4 regions of the Micromonospora sp. DT53 genome follow, and region 1 is predicted to be linked to each of the others. Evidence: riboswitches for the same ligand, from Rfam matches in the RefSeq annotation. Region 1 holds a riboswitch; each other region holds the start of a gene.
The links. Region 1 has a riboswitch for cyclic di-AMP ahead of ACLQ3B_RS29360 (C39 family peptidase). Riboswitches for the same ligand answer to the same signal wherever they lie in the genome.
Positions count from the first base shown of each region.

Region 2: linked by a shared signal. The riboswitch ahead of ACLQ3B_RS10125 (NlpC/P60 family protein) and the one ahead of ACLQ3B_RS29360 (C39 family peptidase) in region 1 are both predicted to bind cyclic di-AMP.
Region 3: linked by a shared signal. The riboswitch ahead of ACLQ3B_RS01175 (coiled-coil domain-containing protein) and the one ahead of ACLQ3B_RS29360 (C39 family peptidase) in region 1 are both predicted to bind cyclic di-AMP.
Region 4: linked by a shared signal. The riboswitch ahead of ACLQ3B_RS07770 (coiled-coil domain-containing protein) and the one ahead of ACLQ3B_RS29360 (C39 family peptidase) in region 1 are both predicted to bind cyclic di-AMP.

Region 1 is NZ_JBNCKM010000011.1:194,479-198,699, forward strand. It holds gene ACLQ3B_RS29350 (hypothetical protein) at 1-258, shown strand, start outside; gene ACLQ3B_RS29355 (hypothetical protein) at 390-1,160, shown strand; cyclic di-AMP (ydaO/yuaA leader) riboswitch at 1,445-1,586, shown strand; gene ACLQ3B_RS29360 (C39 family peptidase) at 1,820-2,668, shown strand; gene ACLQ3B_RS29365 (hypothetical protein) at 2,742-3,782, opposite strand; gene ACLQ3B_RS29370 (alpha/beta fold hydrolase) at 3,901-4,221, shown strand, end outside.
Region 2 is NZ_JBNCKM010000002.1:918,038-922,258, reverse strand. It holds gene ACLQ3B_RS10130 (N-acetylmuramoyl-L-alanine amidase) at 1-1,509, opposite strand, end outside; cyclic di-AMP (ydaO/yuaA leader) riboswitch at 1,745-1,880, shown strand; gene ACLQ3B_RS10125 (NlpC/P60 family protein) at 1,894-2,934, shown strand; gene dcd (dCTP deaminase) at 3,009-3,587, opposite strand; gene ACLQ3B_RS10115 (pyridoxamine 5'-phosphate oxidase family protein) at 3,687-4,221, shown strand, end outside.
Region 3 is NZ_JBNCKM010000001.1:226,018-230,238, forward strand. It holds gene ACLQ3B_RS01165 (SRPBCC family protein) at 1-422, shown strand, start outside; gene ACLQ3B_RS01170 (hypothetical protein) at 519-1,016, opposite strand; gene ACLQ3B_RS01175 (coiled-coil domain-containing protein) at 1,161-2,225, opposite strand; cyclic di-AMP (ydaO/yuaA leader) riboswitch at 2,231-2,362, opposite strand; gene ACLQ3B_RS01180 (cation diffusion facilitator family transporter) at 2,504-3,421, opposite strand; gene ACLQ3B_RS01185 (HelD family protein) at 3,528-4,221, opposite strand, start outside.
Region 4 is NZ_JBNCKM010000002.1:413,539-417,759, reverse strand. It holds gene ACLQ3B_RS07780 (helix-turn-helix transcriptional regulator) at 1-268, opposite strand, end outside; gene ACLQ3B_RS07775 (carbonic anhydrase) at 494-1,222, shown strand; gene ACLQ3B_RS07770 (coiled-coil domain-containing protein) at 1,282-2,301, opposite strand; cyclic di-AMP (ydaO/yuaA leader) riboswitch at 2,306-2,436, opposite strand; gene ACLQ3B_RS07765 (YibE/F family protein) at 2,603-3,973, opposite strand.

The sequences.
Region 1 (4,221 bases):
CCGGCCCTCGTCGCCGGAGGGCCGCTGGCGGCCTCCTGCCGACAGGTGGGGGCGCACAGTGCGGCGCGCCCGGCGATGCCGCCAGAGGCCGCCGAGGCGTCGGCTCCAGCATGGTCGGTCGACACGCCGGCGACGCTCCCCGCTGATCAGGGCACCGTCGCCGCGAGCGGGCTGTCGATCCGCGCGGCCGAGTCCGACCGGCTGCCCGTCGTCGACACGGCGAGCGGTCGGGCCTCCCGGGCCCCACCCCGGCGCTGAGCCACGGGGCCGACCGTCCCGTCACCGCGCCCTGTCGACCCACCCGCTTCCTACCCCGCCGACCCGTGGCCCTCCGTGCCCGCTGGTTGGCGCGGCTCCCATCGCGCTGTTCTCTCCCCGAGGTGCCGACCATGGAGACCGTCGTCTTCTACCAGTTCGTGACCGAGGTGCCGCAGGCCGCCGCCATCTGGTCCACCCTGTTCCTGTTGACCCTGGGCCTCCTCACCGTGCTGGCCGCCCGCCCCGAACGGGACCAGCCCACGGACGACAGGCCCCCGGCCGTGCCCAGCGCACGGGAGGTGGCCGCCGCCGACGCCGTCGACAGGCGCCGCTACGCCGAGGAGGTGGCCGTCGCCGCGGCCGGCGCGGCCACGACCGCCCGGCGGCGACGCGCCACCTGGCTGACCGCTCAGGAGCAGCTGGAGCGGGCCTGGATCGGGTACGACGAGGCGGACACCGCCGCGCGTCGCTTCGCGGGCGCCGGGGCGCTGCCCACTCCGCAGACGCCGCACACCCCCGCCGAGTACGCGGCCCGGGAGCGCTATCTGCACCGCACGGCGATGACGGCGTACTGGCGGGGCGACCTGACGATGGCCCAGCTCGGCGACGTGTTCGGGCACCGGCGCGGCTGGGATCCCCGACGACACCCGGTCGAGCAGGAGGTGCTGATCAGTCGGGTGGTCCGGGACGCGCGGCTGGCCGACTACCAGGTGGCCGCCGGCCGCGAGCGGGCCGCCTGGCGCGACGCCGAGTTGGCCGCCGAGTCGGCTCGCATCCTCGCCGAGGAGGCGTACGCGGCGGTGGCCCGGTTGTGCCCGACCCCGGTGCCCGCCCGCCGGACGGTGGCCGGGGCGTTGCGTCCCGCCGTCGTGGCACGGTGGCGTCCGGCCCGGGTGGGTTGAGCCCGATCTGTGACGTGAGGCCGGTCACCCGATCACGGAATCGGACGGCCGGCACGATCGGCGCCATTGTTCCCGCGAATGTGGTCGCGTTCTTTACGGCCTGTCCGGTTGTCGCCCGCAGGCGTCGCCGTAACCGGTTGTCCCATCGAGTCACGTCATCGGCAAGACGCGCAGAAATTGGCGCGCCAATTGGGGTTTACGCAGGTGAACCTGGCTTGGCAGGGCGCGGAGTGGCCAGTAGTGTCGTCCCGTCCGGTGCGGTAACCGATCGCAAGACGCGACGCCGCATCGACCCGCTCAATCGTGATCAACGAACCGGGGACCCACCAGTAAGTCCGGGGTGAATCCGCGAGCCACGGCCCGCGGTAGGGCGATCTTCCCGCCCGAATCCGTCAGCTAACCCGGTAGGCGGTGTCGGAAGGAGTCAACTCCTCGTGCAGCACCTTTCCACCCCTCGGTTGTTCCCTCGCCTCCACGGCGCGGCGGTGCGCCCGCTCACTCGTCCAGTGACGGTGAGCTGACCCCCGGGTCATCGCCCTTCCCGCCCGGCCACTCCGGGCGTTCCCCTGAGCGGTTCACCATCCGCGGACCACGGTCCGCGCGCTGGCGCCTGCCCGGATACCGGTCCGGCCCCGGTGTGCCGCTCTCCCCCTCGACCCGTGGAGGACCCCGTGAAGCACACCCTGCAGCGTCAGCTCCGCCGCCTCGCCACCGAGCGTCCGTACCAGATCGTCGCCGCCTCCGCCGCGGCCCTCGCGATCGCCACCACCACCGGCGCCCTGCTCACCACGGCCGACGACGCCCCGGCCGGCCAGCGCACCGCGACCACTGTCGCCGAGATGCGCAGCGACGTCGCCGCCTCCCGTGGCGACGCTCGGGACGCGTCCCCCTCGGCCAGCACCGCGCCGAGCACGGCCGCCCCGGCCACCAGCGCCGCGTCACCCGCCGCGAAGGCCAGCAGCAACCCGGACCTGACCCGGAAGCCGGAGCGGCCGAAGCCGCCCGCGACCAAGGTGCTCGACTACGACTACGAGGCGCAGAACACCTACTACAACTGCGGTCCGGCGGCCACCCGCAACGCGCTCAGCGCCGCCGGCATCGACCGCACCCAGGAGGAGCTCGGCGCCGAGCTGGGCACCACCGAGATGGGCACCAACTCGGCCGAGGACACCACCCGGGCGCTCAACGCCGAGGTGAAGGGCTCCCCGTACCGGACCCGGATGTTCCCCGGCGCGCCCAGCCCGGCACAGATGGACCGGCTCCAGGCCGACGTCGTGAAGGCCATCACCGACGGCCGGGGCGTGGTGGCGAACGTCGTCGGCGATGCCACCGACACCGACGGCGGCTGGCACTCCTACGGCGGCGGGCACTACATCGCCGTCGTGGGTTACAAGGACAACGGCCGCACCGTGCGGATCGCCGACTCGGCGAACCCGGCCGACCCGTCGTACTGGGTCACCACGATCGACCTGGCCAACTGGATCACCAGCCGGGGCTACTCCGCCTGACCCAGGTGTGTGGAAACGCCGCGGGCGCCGGCCCCCACTAGGGGCCGGCGCCCGCGGCGTCTTCGTATCCCGCTCAGTAGTCGATGAAGCCGTACAGCGCGAGGTGGTTCGACTTCGTCCCGCTGACCGTGTGGCCGATGCTGGACGGCCGCACTCCGCCCTTCACGAACAGATAGTCGATCTTGCTGGAACCGCTGGTGGCCGCCGAGCCGTAGCCGGTCATGCCGTACCCGCTCAACGTGCTGGCCGCGATGCCCGTGCGGTTCGCGTCGATGCCCACGATCCGGATCGTGGAGGCGTTCAGCAGGCTCGTCGCGTCGGCACCCAGGTGGATGCCGCTGTTGGCGATGCCCCGGTCACCGTCGCCGGCGCACGCGTTCTGCCGGTTCTCCTGCGGCAGGTGCATGGTCGCCGCGAACACGCTGGTGCCGGTCGCCTTGATGGTGAATCGGGCCGCGATGGCGCTGGTCCGCTTCCACTTGTAGTAGTCGGTGCTGTCCGGGTCGCTGTTCGGCGGCTTGTACAGCGTGCACCCGGCCCCGTCGGCGTACGCGGTGCCCGGCTTGAGCCAGCCCGCGCTCCAGTACTTGGAGATGTCGCCGGCGGCGAGGCTGAGCGTCCTGGTGTTCCAGATGATCCCGTTGGTCTGCTTCTTCTTCAGGTCGCCGAGCGACTGGGAGCTGCACTTGTGGGTGCTGCCCCACGGCTCCGGGTCGCTCCAGGCCACGATCGCCCCGTACGTGCCCGCCGGGTAACCGAACTTGGCCGACAGTTGATCGGCGTACGCCTCGGCCTGGCCGGTGCCGCGCACCTGCTGCACGATGAGGATGTCGGGTGCCACTACACCGCTGGTGCCGGTGCGTCCGGCGTCGTCGACCAGGATCGAGGTCAGGTGGTCCGGTCCGGAGATCCGGGTGCAGCTCCCGTCGGAGTTGTTCACCACCAGGTTCTCGATGTTGTTGTTGTAGACGCGCAGGACGCGATCGGCCGCCGCGACACCCGCGACGCGTACCGGCGTGCTCGCCGGTGTGCCGAGCGCGGGCACTGCCGGCGCGGTGCCGACCGCGACGAGCGCCACCGCCGCCACCAGTGTTGATCGATACCCTCTGAGCACGGGGCTCCTCTCCGTGACGATAATGCCCGTCCAGACGCCGCACTCTACAGTGGATCTTCGTCGGTCGGGTCCGCGCACGACGCTCGTACCTGGCCGCTAACCGTGGGAGACTGCGGCCGTGGTGGATGAATCGGGTGGTCACGCCGGCCGTGGGCCGGTCCTGCTCCTGCTGCACGGCATGGGGGCGACCGGCGACGTGTGGCTGCCCTGGGCGCCACTGCTGGAGCAGCACTGGCCCGGTCGGTGGCTGGCACCGGACCTCGCCGGCCACGGCTTCGCGCCGCCGCTGCCGTCGTACTCCTTTGTGGGCTTCGCCCAGCGGATGGCGCAGGCCCTCGCCCCCGACGACCGGCTGGTCGTGCTCGGGCACTCGCTGGGTGGGGTGGTCGGCCTCGCGTTGGCCGCCCGCGACGCCGGAACGCCTGTGGACGCGGTGGTC
Region 2 (4,221 bases), on a different contig from region 1:
GGCCATCGTGTTCGGGGTGCCGTCCGGGCGGAGCGCGATGTCGTTGACCAGCGGCGCGTCGGCGGACGGTGCGCCGCGCAGCACCACCGCCGAGGAGCCGCGGGGCGCGCACGGCACGCCCACGGTGACGCAGCCGGTGAACGCCGGCTGGTTGGTGGCGTAGTCCGGGTCGATCCGGACCAGCCCGGTGGCCGGGGTGCCGGTGTCCAGTCGAGGTGCGTGCAGCAGGTCGAAGTAGTGCGTCCAGTCCCAGTACGGCCCCGGATCCCAGTGCATCCCCCGCACGGTCGAGGCGATGGTGCCGGGCACGTTGTCGTGGCCGATGATGTGCTGGCGGTCCAGGGGGATGCCCAGCCGCAGCGCCAGATGCCGGACCAGCTTCGCCGAGGTCCGGTACATCGCCTCGGTGTACCAGGTGCCCTGCGCCGCGAAGCCCTCGTGTTCCAGCCCGATCGACTTGGCGTTGACGTACCAGTTGCCGGCGTGCCAGCCGACGTCCTTGGTCCGCACGTGCTGGGCGATGTGTCCGTCGACCGAGCGCAGCGAGTAGTGCCAGCTCACGTAGGTCGGATCCTGGACGAGTTGCAGGGTCGTCGCCCAACTCGCCTCGGTGTCGTGGATGACGATGTACTCGATCTTCTGCCGCGCGGGCCGGTCGGAGAGGTCGTGGTTGCCGTAGTCCCCGTCGCCGAACGCCTCGTAGGGCGCCGGGATCCACTCGCAGGAGATGGTGCGCGGGCACTCCACCCCGTCCGGGCGGGCCAGCCGGCGTAGGCCCAGCCGGTCCAGCCAGGAACGCTCGGGCCGCACCGTGCGGGCCGGCAGGGTGATCCGCTGGCCGTCGTCGGTCACCCGGGACTCGCCCGCGCCGATGGTGGTGAAGACCTCGTCGGCGAAGGCCGCCGCGGCGTCGGCGCTGTCCGCGCCGGAGTAGCGTGCCACCGCGCCGTACCAGGCCGCCGGGTCGGTGTCCGCGCCGACCGGCGCGTTCAGATCCCGTTGGTACGCGCCCAGCAGCGCCGCCCCACCCCGGATGTTGAGACCCGCGTCGGTGCGCAGTGCCTCGGGGGCGGCGCCGGTCAGCGCGGCGGCGGCGTCCACGGTCTGCAACGCGGCGGTGGACGGCGCGGCGGCCTCGACCGGCCGGGGCGCGGCCACCCGGGCGGGACGGGAGTCGTCGCCGCGTGGGTCCTCGGCACCGGCGTCGTGGTGACCGCGCCCGGGTAGGGCGGCCACGTGTCGGGCGTCGGTCAGGTGCATCGGGCCGTAGCCGCCACTGGTGCTCGGTGTGCCGGCGTTGGTGTCCCAGCGCGACTCCAGGTAGGAGACGCCGAGCAGGACGACGGCCGGCACGCCGTACTCGCTGGCCGCGGCGGCGTACTGCTGCTGGCGGTCGGTGGTGGGCGCGGCGGTGGCCGGGCCGGCGGAGAGTGGCGCCGTGGTCGCGGCGGCGACCACGGTGGCGGCGAGCAGTGCCCGCCAGCCGGTCGACAGGGTTGAATGATGCATCGAACCCCCTAGATTCTCGCGGAGTGAGGTCAGGTCACCATCGCGCCGCCCGGGAGGTCACGTCAATGCCTTTCCATCTATCGAAGTATGTGGAAAGAATTCTTCACACACGGTCGGTGACCTCGTCCAATCGGTACGGAGTGTCACGGCCGCACGGGTTGCGGATCGGTAACAAGCGTCTCTACTCTGGTCATTCGTCGGCCCGACAGCAGCTCCGCCCAGCCTGGGCGGTAACGGACCGACACCGCCGAGTCGTTTCCGAGCGAACCGGGGACCCAGGTCCCTCGGGGTGAATCCGCAGCCACTGCGGTAGGGCGCCGACTTCCCGCCCGAACCCGTCAGCTAACCCGGTAGGCGGTCAGGAAGAAGGAGTACGGAACCCCGGTGGCACTCCATGCCCCGCGGCCGTCGTCCGAGCGGCCGGCATCAGCCGGCCCGGCGTCGATCGTGCCGCGCCCACGCTGGTCCCGCTTCACCACAGCTATCGCCGCGCTGGCCGGCATCGCCGTCGTCCTGACCGGCAGTGCCACGGCGGCCCACGCCGACCCGTCCGTCGCCGAGATCGAGCGCCAGATCGACGCCGACTGGAACAAGCTCGAACCGGTCATCGAACGGCACAACGCCACCCGCACCGACCTCGCCGCGAAGCGCAAGCAGGCCGACGCGCTGGCCGCCCGGATCACCCCGCTGGAGCGTCAGGTCGACGCCGCGATGGACAAGGTCAGCGCCCTGGCCGTACGCGCGTACAAGGGCGAGAACGTCTCGACAGTCAACGCGGTGCTGGGCAGCCGGTCGCCCAGCGAGGTGGTCGGCCAGCTGGAAATGCTCGACCGCTTCGCGCACAACCAGCAGAAGGACGTACGTGAGGTGGCCGACCTGCGCGACCAGTTGGCCGCCCAGAAGGCGCCACTGGACGAGATGGTGGCCCAGCTGACCCGCACCGAGGCCCAGCTGGCGGCGAAGAAGAAGCAGATCAACGACGAGATCGACCGCCTACAGAAGCTGCGCCTCAAGGTGTACGGCAGCGGTGGTGGCGGTCCGCTGCGCCCAGCACCCTGCCCGGGTAGCTACCCCGGCGGCGCCGCGGGCACCGCTGTCAAGTTCGCCTGCGCGCAGATCGGCAAGCCCTACGTCTGGGGCGCCGAGGGTCCGAACTCGTACGACTGCTCCGGGCTGATGCTGGCCGCCTGGGCGAAGGCGGGCGTGTCCCTGCCGCACAACGCCGCCGCGCAGAGCCGCGTCACGAAGAACGTCAGCAAGGGCGACCTGCGCCCCGGCGACCTGGTCTTCTACTACAGCGACATCCACCACGTCGGCATGTACGTCGGCGGCGGCTGGGTGGTGCACGCCTCGCAGGCCGGTCAACCGGTCAAGATGAAGAAGGTCGACGACGGCCCGATCCACAGCTACGGCCGCCCGGGCTGACCCTGGGTGACCGGAGGGCCCGTCGCGATCCGGTCGCGGCGGGCCCTCGTCGTTCTGGTCTCAGCGGGTGACCCTCAGCGGGTTGGCCAGGTGCGCCAGTGCTGCCAGGCGCGGCTGGGCGTCGGCCCCCGCTGGCCCTGGTAGCGCGAGCCGTAGACCACCGAGCCGTACGGGTGCTCGGCTGGCGAGGAGAGCCGGAAGATGCAGAGCTGGCCGATCTTCATGCCTGGCCACAGGGTGATCGGCAGGTTCGCCACGTTCGAGAGTTCCAGCGTCACGTGGCCGGAGAAGCCCGGGTCGATGAAACCGGCGGTGGAGTGCGTGAGCAGCCCGAGCCGGCCCAGGGAGCTCTTGCCCTCCAGTCGGCCGGCGAGCTGGTCACCCAGCGAGATGACCTCCAGCGTCGAGGCGAGCACGAACTCCCCCGGGTGCAGCACGAACGGCTCGCCGTCGGGGACCTCGACCACCGACGTCAGGTCGTCCTGCTGCATGGCCGGATCGATGTGGGTGTAGAGGTGGTTGTTGAAGACCCGGAACAGCCGGTCGAGTCGCACGTCGATGCTGGACGGTTGGACCAGGGTGGGCTCGAACGGCTCCAGGCCCAGCGTGCCGGCCTTGATCTCGGAGACCAGGTCGCGGTCGGAGAGCAGCATCGGACCACCATAGCCGCGTTGCCGAAAGTGGCCGGATTCGGTGCCGGTGACCAGCGCGTCGAGGTCGCCGCTCGTACATTTGTTCGATAGAATGCCCGCATGGCTTCCTGGTCCGAATTCGCCGCCGACGAGCCCCGACTCGCCGACGGGATCCGCGTTCTCCTCCAGCAGTACGGGCCGGGCTTCGGCTATCTGGCCACGGTCCGCGCCGACGGCGGGCCCCGCGTCCACCCGGTCTCCCCGGTGATCACCGCCGAGGGGCTGTTCTGCTTCATCATCGACTCTCCCAAGCGCCGCGACCTCGAACGTGACGGCCGTTACGCGCTGCACTCGTTCCCTGCGGAGGAGAGCGACGACGAGGCGTACGTGGCGGGGCGCGCCCGTCCGGTGACCGATCCGGCCCGGCTGGCGCAACTGGCGCAGAGCGCCCGCGCCGAGCCGCAGGTCGACTGGCGGCTCTTCGAGTTCACCGTCGACGTGGCAATGCTCACCCGCCGCGAGCAGCACATCGCCGGCATTCCGGGCCTCGCGCCGGGTCGGCCGGCCGTCCGGGTCTGGCTCGACCCGCACGCCCCGTCGGCGGCCGCCGCCCCACTCGCCGTTCCGCAGCCGCGCCCGACCCGCCTCAGCCGCG
Region 3 (4,221 bases), on a different contig from region 1:
CGCCCGCCGAGGCGGCGGCGCTGCTCAGCGACCTGACCCGGCAGGGTGAGCTGCACCCGCTGATCGTCCGGGTCCGCCGGGTGCCACCCCGACCCGGAGCCCAGGCCAGCTACACGATCAACGACCGGTTGGCGGCCGGCCCGCTGCGCTTCCGGACGACGTACCACGCGGATGTGCTGATCAGCGAGGCCGACGAGATCGTCATGGTGGCTCGCCAGTGGCCCGCCACCACGGTGCGCAACCACACCCGACTGCGCGCCGAGCCGGACGGCCTGGTCCGCATCGACGTCGAGATCACCCTGACCGCGCCGAAGCCGCTGTTCCGCTACGCGTTCCGCCAGGCCCAAGCCGCTCACCTGGCCCTGGCCACCCGCCTGGGCGCCGCCCTGGACCGCACCAACAATCCGCCACCCCCGGTCTGATTCGCCCCGACCCGGCCCGCCGATCTCGCGGTTTCAGTTGTCGACGTCAGCGAGGATGCCCCATCTGCCGGGACGGCAAGTGCAAGATCGCGGGCGCTAGGTTGTGGTTGCGACGCGATCTCGGGTGGGGGTGGGGCGGCGGCGGCCCCACGGCTTGTAGGTGGACAGCACCGTCGCGATGATCATCAGGGTGGTCGACACCGCCGGCGCGATGACCAGGTCGGCGCGATCCCGGGTGGGTAGGGCGGCGCCGACCGCTCCGGCGTGGCGCAGGTTCGGCAGGAGCAGAAACAGCACCAGCCCGACCATCACCGTGGTGAGCACGAGCTTGACCAGCACCCAACGGTGGCGCAGCAGGCCCCACGGGGTGAGCAGCGAGCTGGCGACTCCGATCAGCCAGACCAGGACGCTCAGCGGCGCGAACAGCACCGTGCCGACCAGGGCCATGACCGGATAGGCCACTCCCGGGTCGGTGCCCCGCTGCACGGCGATGCCGAGGGTGAGCAGCACCAGGTCGGCGCCCAGCCAGCCGAGCGCGGTGACGAGGTGCAGGGTGAGCAGCGCCTTGCGGGTGGTGGGTCGGATCCGAGGCATACCGCGATGCTGCCCGCCGGCCCCGGCCGGGTCGTCCGACGAGCGACGACATCACGGGTACGCCCGGCGACGTAGTGCCGGCCCAGACGCACGCGCTGCCGGTGAGCCATCGACGATGACGCACCGGCAGCACGAAAGCGTGGGTCAGTAGACCGACAGGTGTACGTGGTTGGTGTGGTCGGTCGACGGGGTGCCGTGCGCCCCGCTGTACGACTTCCACCCGCTGCTGGGCAGCCAGATCTGCCTGTACCAGATCACGTAGAGCACGGCGAGCCGGTCCGCGTTGCGGATGAAGTACGCGGCCAGGTTGTTGCCGTACGTCTTGTCGCCGCCGGTGGCTGCTCCGCCGAAGCCGCCCTTCTGTGCCGCGAAGTCGCAGGCTCGGCCCTTCGGGTGTTCGCCGGAGCCGCTGGGGCGGTGGCACGAGACGTACCGGGTGAAGCCCGCGGCCTTGGCCTGGTTGAGCGCGTGCAGGGTGCGCGGGGTGATGCAGCCGCTTGCCGGCGTGGGGTCGTTGACGCTGCAGGACTCGGAGGGCCAGGAGCCGTCGGAGTTGCGCGGCGCGGCCTTCGCGTTGGCGGTGGAGGTGCCCCGGTTGGAGTCGGTGTCCGCGGTGGTCTGCGGCTTGGGTGTGGTGGCCACGGTCAGGGCCCGTTCGGCCTGTTCCTTGCGCTTGGCCATCACCGCGACCTGCTTGCGTTGTTCGGTGATCTCGCCGTCCAGGGCGCCCCGGGTGCGGTTGGACTGGTCCTTGCTCTTCAGCAGGTCGCGCAGCACCCTGTCCTCGTTGGCGGCGACCGCGTCCAGCGCGGCGGCCCGGTCCATGAAGCCTTCCGGGGTGTTGCTGTTGAGCAGCGCCGACATCGCGCCGAGCCGGCCGGTGCGGTACGCCACTCCGGCGATCTCGCCGACCTTGCCGCTGCGCTGGTCGATCTCGACCTCGATGGTCTTCAGCTGGGTGGCGAGCTGCTGTTGCCGTTGCACGGAGGTGTCCAGGGCGCGCTTCGCGTCCAGGTAGCCCTTGCTGGCCGCCTCGAGTTGGGCGCGCAACGCCGGGGTGCCGCCCTCCTCGTCGGAGTCGGGTGCGGCGGCTCGCTGGCCGGTCGGGGGAGCGGCCGAGGCGGTGCCGGCCGGAAGCGCGACGCCGAGGGCGAACATCGCGACGATCAGGGCCGCCAGTCGGGCGGCGGGTGGTCGTGCTGGTGCCACTGCGCATGTCCTTCCGTCAGCCGCCGACCGGGTTAGCTGACGGGTTCGGGACGGAAGATCCCTACCGCTGACGCGGATGCACCCCAGAAACATGGTTCCCCGGTTCGCCCGGCTGGGCGATTAGGCGGCGACCACCACCGGCGCCGGGAGGCGCCGCCTGGTGGAGGCCGGGACTGAGCCTACCGGTGCCGATGGGGCCGCTGCAGCCAATGTGACGGACGGTGCGTGCGTCAGCACCAAGAAGTACGGCAAAGCGGGGTAATGCGCCGAAAGCCCCGTCACCACTCGATGGATCCACACGCTCCGGAGGCGGCGCCGGGCTCGATCTGCAAGGTCGCGTGCTCGATGCGGAAGTCGTCGTGCAGGGCCGTACGCGCCGCGGTGAGCACCGCGCCGACCTCCGCGCCAGCTGCCATGGTCAGGTGTGCGGAGGCCACCTCCATGCCGGAGGTGAGCGTCCAGACGTGCAGGTCGTGCACCTCGACGACACCGGGGACCGCGGCCAGCCGGTCGTGCACGGCTGTCACCTGGAGGTGCTCCGGGGCGGCCTGCACCAGGATGCGGATGGCGGCGCGGGCCAGCCGCCAGGTGCGCGGCAGGATGAACACGCCGATGGCGACCGCGACCAGGGGGTCGGCCCACCACCAGTCGGTGACGGTGATGAGCAGCGCCGCGCCGATGACGCCGACCGAGCCGAGCAGGTCGCCGAGCACCTCCAGGTAGGCGCCCTGGAGGTTGATGCTCTCTCGGGCCCCGGCGCGCAGCAGGGCGAAGGCGGCGATGTTCGCGAGCAGGCCGAGCACGGCGACCGCGAGCATCGGGCCGGCGATGACCTGGTGTGGATCGCCGAAACGGCGGATCGCCTCGATCACCACGTAGATCGCGACGCCGGAGAGCAGGACGGCGTTGGCGAGTGCGGCGAGCACCTCGAGTCGGTAGAGCCCGAAGGTGCGCTGCGGGTCGCCGGTGGCCCGCCGGGTCGCCGTGATCGCGGCGAGTGCCATCCCGATGCCGAGCACGTCGGTGAACATGTGCCCGGCGTCGGAGAGCAGGGCGAGTGAGCCGGTGTGCAGGGCGACCACCGCCTCGACCACCATCAGGGTGGCGAGCAGCCCGAATGCCGCCCAGAGTCGACCCCGGTGCTGGTGCGCGGCATTGGCGACGGACCCGTGGTGGTGGTCATGACCTGCGCCCACGAGAACCACCTTCCGCCGCTGGCCGGGACCCGGTCAAATGTATGCTCACATCGCTATGTGTGCAAGTGTACGTGCGGCGTCTCCCACCGACGGCAGTCCGCGCAGTTCAGCCGGTCGGGTCGATGGTGGTGAGCCGCTGGGTGGCCCGGGAGAGCGCCACGTACAGGGTGCGTACCCCGGCACCCGGATCCGCCCGGATCTCGCTCGGGGCGACCAGCACCACCCCGTCGTACTCCATGCCCTTGGCCTCCAGGCTGGTCACCACCTGCAACCTCGGCGCGCCGAGCGCGCCGAGCCAGCCGGCGACCTCGTCGCGGCGGGGGACCGGCGTGATCACCCCGACCGTGCCCTCCACCTCGGCCAGCAGGCCGGTGGCGGCCTCCACGGTCGCGGTCTCCAGGCCCGTGGCGGGCACCACCAGCTCGACCGGTTCGACCCCGGTGGAGCGGACGGCGGTCGGCAGCGGAAGGTCGGGGTAGAGCCGGCGGATCTCCGCCGCCGCCACCGCGAAGATCTCCGCCGAGTTGCGGTAGTTCGTGGTGAGCGTGAAATCGTGCCGCTTACGCCGGCCCAGCGCCTGGTCGCGGGCTCGGGTCAGCTCCTCCGGGTCGCCGGTCCACGCGGTCTGCGCAGGGTCGCCCACCACGGTCCAGGAGGCCAGTCGGCCACGTCGACCGATCATCCGCCACTGCATCGGCGAAACGTCCTGCGCCTCGTCCACCACCACGTGCGCGTACTCCCGGTAGTCCTCCGGGCGCTCCCGGGCCGCCGCGCGGGCGGCCCGCTGCCGTTCACCGAGG
Region 4 (4,221 bases), on a different contig from region 1:
GGTCGGCCTCGGCGGGGTGTCGGAAGCGGCCGGCCGGGTTGAGGGTGTATTCGTTGCGTCGCCCGACCCGGGTGCGGTGCAGGTAACCGCCCGCTTCCAGGTCGGCCACGATCGCCTGGGCGGCCCGTTCGGTCACGCCGACCTCGGCCGCGACGTCACGCAGCCGGGCGGTCGGATCGCGGGCGATGGCCAGCAGGACGTGCCCGTGATTGGTGAGGAACGTCCAGTTCCGCCCGCCGTCGGTGTCGCCCGTCACCGTGCTCGCCATCGTGCCCGCCTTTCTCCGATGTCCGCCCGCCCTCGCGAGAGTCTTGCCCGCCCTGCACCGTGAGGGTGGCCCAGGGGGCGACCGGGGTCAACGTATGAAATCTAAATCACGCATACCTTGACGCATCTTACGGTGCGTGTGACGGTGGAGCACGAGCCAGCGCCCGCCACCCGTCCGGCGGAAAGCCAGCTTGACCAGGTCAGATGCGTCGAGACGAGGTGCGGGATGAGTCATACCGGGAGCGTCGGCGGTCAGCCGGGTGCGCAGCGGACCACCGACCGGGCGTCCGCGCTCAGCGAGCCGACCCGGGCGTACGCCGAGCTGGTCGCCGGCAACCTGCGCTTCGTCGGTGGCGCCCCACGCCACCCCAACCAGGATGCCGGGCACCGGGCCGCCGTGGCCGACGGGCAACACCCGTTCGCGGTGATCGTCGGCTGCTCCGACTCCCGGCTGGCCGCCGAGATCATCTTCGACCGCGGGCTGGGCGACCTCTTCGTGGTCCGCACCGCCGGGCACACCGCCGGCCCCGAAGTGCTCGGCAGCGTCGAGTACGCGGTGACCGTGCTCGGCACTCCGCTGGTGGTGGTGCTCGGCCACGACTCGTGCGGTGCGGTGCAGGCCGCCCGTGAGTCCGCCGCGACCGGCACCGCGCCGAGTGGCCATCTGCGCGCGGTGGTCGACGCCGTGCTGCCCAGCCTGCGGCGGGCCGAGGCCGAGGGCGTTGACGACATCGACGGCATCGTCGACATCCACATCGCACAGACCGTCGAGACGTTGCTCGGGCAGTCCCCCGTGCTTGCCGAAGAGGTGGCCCGGGGGCGGTGCGCGGTGGTGGGGGTGTCCTACCGGCTGGCCGCCGGAGTGGTGCGCCCGGTGGCCGCCTTGCCGGCTGGCTTCGCGACGCTGGACGCCCCGGCCAGGTCGACCGACCCGGCCACCCCGGCCACCGTCTGACGCGACGAGGGCCGCTCCGCGTCACGCGCGGAACGGCCCTCGACCGGGGATCGTGCGGGTCAGAGCAAAGACATGTGGACGTGGTCGGTGTGGTTCGACGGTCCGCTGTACGAGCTCCAGCCGGTGGCCGGGAACCAGATCTGCCGGTTCCAGATCACGTAGTAGATGCCGAGACGGTCGGCGTTACGGATGAGGAACGCGGCGACGTTGTTGCCGTACGTCCGGGTGTCGTTGTTGTGCCACGGAGAGAAGCCGCTCTTCTGCAACGACCAGTCGCAGGCGCGGCCCTTCGGGTGCTCCCACGGCCCGCCGGGGCGGTAGCAGCCGACGAACCGGTTGAAGCCGGCCGCCTTGACCTCCTTGTACGCGTGCAGCGTGCGCGGCGTGATGCAGCCGGACGTGGTGGGGTCCTTCTCGCTGCACGACTGGGGCTTCCAGTCACCGTCGGCGGTGCGACCCGGGCCGATCTTCGCGACCTTGGAGGTGGCGTCCACCAGGCCGCCGGTGAAACCCTTGCCGCCGACGAGGGAGAGCGCCTTGTCGGCCTCGCTCTTGCGCTTCGCCATCACGGCGGTCTGCTTCTGCTGCTCGCGGACCTCGGTGTCGAGGGCCAGCTTGGCCTGCTCGGCGCGGGCCTTCACCTCGTTGACCTCGGAGAGCTTCTTCTCGTTGACCATGTTCATCTCGTCGAGCATCCCGGCGCGCTGGACGAACGAGTCGGGCGCATCGCTCTCCAGCAGCAACGCGACCGCACCGATCCGGCCGGTCCGGTACGCCTGGGCGGCGATCTGCCCGACCTGCGGGGCCAACGCGTCCAGGTCGGCCTTGGCCCGGTCGACCTCCGCCGCCAACTCGCCCTGCCGCTTCTTGGATTTGTCCAGCTTGGACTTCGCGGCGGAGTAGTCGCGGTTGGCCTGCTCGATGACGTCGTTGAGCAGCTTGGGCTCGCCGTCCTCCTCGTGCCCGGACGGTGTGGGGTTCGTCGGGGCGGCGTGCGCCGGGAGCGGCCCGGCGAGCACGGTCAGTGCGGCGATCACGGCCGCCACGGGAGTCAACCAGCGGCGTAGGGGTGCCGTCACAATGTTCCCTTCCGTCGACCGCCGACCGGGTTAGCTGACGGGTTCGGGGCGGAAGTGGCCCCTACCGCTGACGCGGATTCACCCCAGGTACCTGGGTCCCCGGCTCGCCGGTTGGCGATTGGGCGGTGGCACCGCAGGCGCCGCTTCGCGCCTTCATCGGTAACCGGCAGCGAGGTTACCCGAGAGTCGACCGGGTGAGCTACGCCTGGATGCCGACCAAAAGCGTCATTTCGCCATAGCGTTGAGTGACCAGTGACGTGGTTCTCAGGGTGGATGCCCGATCTGGTCACGCTGAGGAGTGTCACCATGCCGTATCCGTGCTCCTGTTCGACTCCGGCCACCTGTCGGTGGCCTCGGATGGGGGTGTGGCCCGCTTCCGGTTCGGCTCGTCGGAGCCGACCGTTAGCGGCGAGATGAGTGCGGCCAGTGCCTCCGTGCGGTCCGACTGGGGCCGGGACGCGGGAGCGTCGGTGGACGGTGTGGCATCGGGGCGCCCGGCGGCGGTCACCACCGCGGCCAGCCCGGTGGTCAGCGGCACCGCGGCGATCAGACCGAGGGTGGCGACCGCGCTGCGGACGATCTCCTGCGCGAGGAACTCGCTGGTGAGGATCTGCCCGATCGGCCGCGAGTCGGCGGTGAGCAGGAGCAGCAGGGGCAGCGACGCGCCCGCGTACGCCAGCACGATGGTGTTGACGGTGGAGGCGATGTGCGCGCGGCCGACCCGGGTGGCCGCACGGTAGAGCTGCAACCGGGTCAGGCCGGGGTTGGCGTTCGCCAGCTCGGTGACGGTGGCAGCCTGGGTGACCGTCACGTCGTCGAGTACGCCGAGCGATCCGATGATGATTCCGGCGAGCAGCAGACCGTGCAGGTCCACGTCCCCCTGGAACATCGACAGGGTGGTGGCGTCCTCGCTGCCGAAGCCGGTGAGGTGGGTCGCGGCCGTGGCGATCGTGGCCAGTACGCCGGTCAGCACCAGGCTGCCCAGGGTGCCGAGTACCGCGACCGAGGTCTGTGCGGTGACCCCGTGGGTCAGATAGAGCACCACGAACATGATCAGGGCCGCGCCGACCACCGCCACCAGCAGTGGCGACCTGCCGGCGCCGATGCCGGGCAGCACGAAGGTGAGCAGGATGGCGAAGCTGGCGGCCAGCCCGGCGAGCGCGGCCAGACCTCGCCACCTACCGAAGGCGACGATCGCGGCCGCGAAGACCACCGCCAGCCACACCATCGGGGTGCCGCGTTGGTGCTCGGCGATGTTCCAGTTGCTGGTGGTGGGATCGGTCGGGTCGGCCAGCTCGACCAGGATGACCTCGTCGCCGACCTCGACCCGGGGTGCGCCGGGTCCGTCGGGCACCGGTGTCCGGACCTGCTGGCCGGCGGTCGGCCCGTCGTCCACCCGCACGTCGACAGTGCCGCACCGCCCGTCGCCGATCCTCGGTGTGCCCTCGGGGACCGACGGCACCGGCGGGCACGGTTCGCTCACCACCCGGGTGACCGTGCCGGGGTGGCGCGGCACGTCCGCACCGCCATCGGTCTGCGGTGACCCGCCGCGCGGCCAGAGCAGCGCCGCGGCCAGCACGGTGGCGACGAAGAGGGGTACCACCGTCAGCACGAGGATCCGTCGCACCCGTGGAGGGGCGGACGGAGCGGGGTGCGTGTGGTCGGCGGCCAAGGCGGGACTCCCAACGATCCGGTGCGGGGTACGGGTCAGCGGGCCGGGCGGTTCACCGTTTCGGTGGAAACGCGACGGACGGCGGCACGGATCGCTGCCTGATGACCGCTTGATCACGGACGGTCAGTGCTCGGCCCGGTCGGCCGGGAACGACGCCATGTCGTGGCGTCGCCGGTGCCTGACTGTGCGGCGGCATACGGAGGGCCATCGTGGGAGATGCTAGCCAGCCCACCCGGGGGGTGCAGGTC